One region of the Arthrobacter sp. AG367 genome, then DNA from elsewhere that is predicted to be linked to it. Evidence: riboswitches for the same ligand, from Rfam matches in the RefSeq annotation. Region 1 holds a riboswitch; the other holds the start of a gene.
What was found. A riboswitch is a leader RNA that binds a small molecule or an ion and turns the genes downstream of it on or off. The one in region 1 is predicted to bind glycine.
Positions count from the first base shown of each region.

Region 2: another riboswitch for glycine. It lies ahead of gcvP (aminomethyl-transferring glycine dehydrogenase); the one in region 1 lies ahead of gcvP (aminomethyl-transferring glycine dehydrogenase).

Region 1 is NZ_VIVE01000009.1:115,469-117,924, forward strand. It holds gene gcvP (aminomethyl-transferring glycine dehydrogenase) at 1-981, opposite strand, end outside; glycine riboswitch at 1,035-1,142, opposite strand; glycine riboswitch at 1,169-1,266, opposite strand; gene FB478_RS18705 (TetR/AcrR family transcriptional regulator) at 1,360-1,896, opposite strand; gene FB478_RS18710 (MFS transporter) at 1,982-2,456, shown strand, end outside.
Region 2 is NZ_VIVE01000013.1:46,934-49,389, forward strand. It holds gene gcvP (aminomethyl-transferring glycine dehydrogenase) at 1-812, opposite strand, end outside; glycine riboswitch at 973-1,073, opposite strand; glycine riboswitch at 1,365-1,463, shown strand; gene FB478_RS20205 (amino acid permease) at 1,610-2,456, shown strand, end outside.

The sequences.
Region 1 (2,456 bases):
CTCGCGGCGGATGTGCTGCTCGCGGGTCTGCAGTGCCAACCGGTAGGCAGGCGTGCCGGCGTCGTCCTTTGACACCCCAACCAGGCGACCAGGCAAGGAACGCTCCAGGCCTTTGCGGACAGCCATGTAGGCGGCATGGGGGCCGCCGAAGAACAGCGGCACGCCAAAACGCTGGGCTGAGCCGACGGCAATGTCCGCGCCCTGCTCGCCCGGAGGGGTGATCAGTGTCAGGGCCAGCAGGTCCGCAGCCACGGTGACCAGCGCGCCCCGGTCCTTCGCTGCAGAGATCACGGCGGACTGGTCCCACACGCGGCCGGAAGCGCCGGGCTGCTGCAGCACGATCCCGTTGATGTCGCCCTCGGGCAGGCCCTTGGACAGGTCGGCGACCTCCACCTCGAAGCCGAGCGCCTCCGCACGGCCCAGCACGATGGCGATGGTCTGCGGCAGCACGTCGATGTCCAGGACGGTTTTGCCGTCTGCCGCGGGCTTGGACTTGTTGGCGCGGCGCATCAGCAGCACGGCCTCGGCCACCGCCGTTGCTTCATCCAGCAGCGAAGCGTTGGCGATGGGCAGGCCCACAAGGTCCTGCACCATGGTCTGGAAGTTCAGCAGCGCCTCAAGCCGGCCCTGGGAAATCTCCGGCTGGTAGGGCGTGTAGGCGGTGTACCAGGCCGGGGATTCCAGGATGTTGCGGCGGATCACCGGCGGAGTCACGGTGTCGTAGTAGCCCTGGCCGATCAGCTGCACCGCCGTCTTGTTCTTGGCGGCAAGCTTCCGCAGTTCCGTGAGGACTTCAACCTCACTGAGGGCGTCCTGCAGGCGAAGGGCGGTGTCTTGGCGGATGACCTTGGGAACCGCGGTGTCCACAAGGGAATCGACCGAGTCGTAGCCCACGGCTTTGAGCATGGTGTCGACGTCGGCCTGGCGGCGCGCGCCGATATGGCGGTCTACGAAAGTGGTGGAGGCTGGGGTAACCGACACGAAGGAACTCCATTTACTCAGGCGGCGAAGGGTACGCCACAGCTATTCGGGTTCCTCCCCGCTCTGTATTGGACCTGAGAGTTTCCGCGTTCCCTGCCTGGGCAGGACCCGCTTGCCCCGTCGGTGAGCACAACAGTCCCTACCTCTCCAAAAGAGAATAAGACTGCCTGCTGCTTTCCAGAGGTGCCTCGCCGCGGCGGTACGGGGGCCTGCGAGATTCCTGGGGAGGATTTGCTCCTACGGCGCCTGCCTGTACTTCCGGCAGAACTCTCCCGCCGCAGATCAAAGGCTATTCATTTGTTGGATCATGAAGGCCGGTGACAGCCCTCACAACTTTCTATTGTCCTACGCGGCAACCCCTCCCGGCAAATGACGGAGCTACCTGCGGAGCCGTTCCAGCGCGGCCAGGAGTTCCTCCACGTCAGCGGCCGCTCCCCCGGCCGGCGCAGGGGCCACGGACAGCATGGCGTTGAAGTACAGGCCGTCCCCCATATAGAGGACTGCCTTGGCCAGCCCAGGTCCCACATCCGCAGCAATTTCGTCCAGCCAGCGCTGCTGGATGGCCGCGAAGCGGCGCCGCGTCTCCTCGTGCGCCACCTCTGCAAGCCGGGTGGCGGCCACGATGGCACGGTCCAAAGGGGTATCCGCCCAGACCGAGGAACGGATGAAGTAGGCCGCGGCACCTTCAGCTGCCGACGCCATGGCATCGGCATCCTCGCTCGCCAGGCCCTCCAGGCGGTCAAGCAACACGGCAATCAGGGCTTCCTTGTTGGGAAAGTGGTAGAGGAGGCCGCCTTTGGATACGCCGGCCTTGCGCGCCACGGCATCGAGGGTGGCCGCCCGCTCACCCACTTCAATCAGCAGGGACTCGAAGGCGTCAAGGACCGCGTCACGGGCAACAGGCTTTCGGGGCATGCCCTCCATCATGCCCTCCCCCGTGCAGGAATAAGGAAAACCATCGCATTTTTAAACTATACCGTCCGGACGGTATAGTTATCTCATGACCACTTCCATCGAGAGTTCGGCAACCGGGCAGGCAAGCAGCACTTCCGTGCGTCCTCCGCGGCGCGACTGGCTGGCGCTGGGGCTCCTGATGTTTCCCGTGCTGCTGGTGGCGGTGGACAACACCGCACTGACGTTCGCGCTGCCGGCCATCGCCCGGGCCCTGGAACCCACGGGCGTGCAGCTGCTGTGGATCGTTGACGCCTACCCCCTGGTGCTGGCCGGGCTGCTGGTATCAATGGGAAGCCTCGGCGACCGGATTGGGCGGCGGAGGCTGCTCATCCTTGGCAGCATCGGCTTTGCCGCGCTGTCCGTTGCGACGGCTTTTGCACCCGCGCCGGAATGGCTCATCGCCGGCCGCGCCGCCCTGGGATTCTTCGGCGCCATGCTGATGCCGTCCACCTTGTCGCTGATCCGCAACATTTTCCCCGAGCCCAATCGCCGCAGGCTGGCCGTCGCCATCTGGGCCGCCG
Region 2 (2,456 bases), on a different contig from region 1:
CGCTGGGTGGAGCCGACGGCAATGTCCGCGCCCTGCTCGCCCGGAGGTGTGATCAGTGTCAGGGCCAGCAGGTCCGCAGCCACGGTGACCAGCGCGCCCCGGTCCTTGGCAGCGGCGATCACGGCGGATTGGTCCCACACGCGGCCGGAGACCCCGGGCTGCTGCAGCACGACGCCGTTGATGTCGCCGTCGGGCAGGCCCTTGGACAGGTCGGCGACCTCCACCTCGAAGCCGAGCGCCTCCGCCCGGCCCAGCACGATGGCGATGGTCTGGGGGAGGCAGTCGGCGTCGAGCACCGTCTTGCCGTCCTTCGCTGCCTTGGACTTGTTGGCGCGGCGCATCAGCAGCACGGCCTCGGCCACCGCCGTTGCCTCGTCCAGCAAGGAAGCGTTGGCTACCGGGAGCGCCGTCAGGTCCTGCACCATGGTCTGGAAGTTCAGCAGCGCCTCAAGCCGGCCCTGGGAAATCTCCGGCTGGTAGGGCGTGTAGGCGGTGTACCAGGCCGGGGATTCCAGGATGTTGCGGCGGATCACCGGCGGAGTCACGGTGTCGTAGTAGCCCTGGCCGATCATCTGGACTGCCGTCTTGTTCTTGGCGGCAAGCTTCCGCAGTTCCGTGAGGACTTCAACCTCGCTGAGGGCGTCGGTCAGCTTGAGCGCAGTTTCCTGGCGGATGGGCGCGGGGACGGCCACGTCAACCAGGCCATCCAGGCTGTCGTAGCCGATGGCCTTGAGCATGGTGTCGATGTCGGCCTGGCGGCGCGCGCCGATATGGCGGTCAACAAACGATGTTGGATGCGAATGAATCGTCATGAGGAACTCCAGATCTGGCCGGCCGAAGGTGGCACGGCGTGGGATGGGTTCCTCCCCGCTCTGTATTGGACCTGAGAGATTCCGCGTTGCCTGCTGTTGGCAGGGGACCGCTTGCACCGTCGGTGAACCAGGCAGAAGCCTGATTGCTTTCCAGAGTCGCCTCGCCGTGACGGTACGGGGGCCTGAGAGATTCCTGGGGAGGATTTGCTCCTACGGCGCCTGACCGGTGTTTCGCCGGGAGGACTCTCCCGTCACAGCTCGAAAGGCTTATTCAAATGTGGGTGATTCGGCTCACAAGGTACCGGGATAGACCCGTCCGTGGCAAATCGGGCGGCTTCCGTGCGGGGCTCGAGGGGCACGTGACGCCGTTCTTCCCCGCTTGTGTCGGGAGGGGTTTGACATTCGATCGTGACGGACACCACACTGAACCCCGGGATTGGCGCCGCCGGTGGCTGGCTCAGCGTATCCGGAGCAGCCCACCAGTCGGCGCCTGTCCCATTGCATGACCGGCCGTGGCCCAAAAAGCCTGCGGCTTCCAACTGAATACGCCTTCGACCTGCGGCGGGAGAGCCCTGCCGGGTACATCCAGCAGGCGCCGTAGGAGCAAACCCTCCCCAGGAAACTCTCAGGCCCACGTACCGCCGCGGACAGGCAACTCTGGAAAGCAGCCGGGCATGACCCTGGCTCACCGGCGGTGCAAGCGGCTTTTGCTGCGGAAACTCTCAGGTCCACTACAGAGCGGGGAGGAACCAAATCTTTTGCGGCACCCAAAAGCCGCTTTATCGATGGAGTTCCTCATGGCGATTCATCCCCCCACGTCCAACGGCGAACCAGCCCGCACCCCGGGCGCTGCCACGGCAGCCCGCAGCGAGCCTCCCCACCTGGAGCGGCAGCTCACCAACCGGCATATCCAGCTCATCGCCATCGGCGGCGCGATCGGCACTGGCCTGTTCATGGGTTCCGGCAAGACCATCTCCGCTGCCGGCCCATCCGTGATCTTCGTATACATGATCATCGGCTTCATGCTTTTCTTCGTCATGCGGGCCATGGGTGAACTGCTGCTCAGCAACCTGAACTACAAGTCCTTCAGTGATTTCGCCGCCGATCTCCTGGGGCCGTGGGCCGGATTCTTCACCGGCTGGACGTACTGGTTCTGCTGGGTGATCACCGGAATCGCCGACGTCATCGCCATCGCAGGGTACTCAAAGGAACTTTGGCCGGCGCTGCCACTTTGGATCCCGGGCCTGGCCACGGTGGGCATCCTGCTCCTGCTGAACCTCGCCACCGTCAAGGCGTTCGGCGAGACCGAGTTCTGGTTCGCCCTCATCAAGATCGTCGCCATCGCAGCCCTGATCATCGTGGGACTCTTCATGATCTTCACCGGTTTCGGTTTCCAGAGCGACGCGGGCACCGCAAGCTTCACCAACCTGTGGAGCCATGGCGGGTTCTTCCCCAATGAGTTCATGGGCTTCGTGGCCGGATTCCAGATCGCAGTCTTCGCCTTCGTAGGCATCGAACTGGTGGGAACCACCGCCGCCGAGGCCAAGAACCCCGAGCGCACGCTGCCCAAGGCCATCAACGCCATCCCCGTCCGCGTGCTGCTCTTCTATGTCGGTGCGCTGGTCATCCTGATGGCGGTCACCC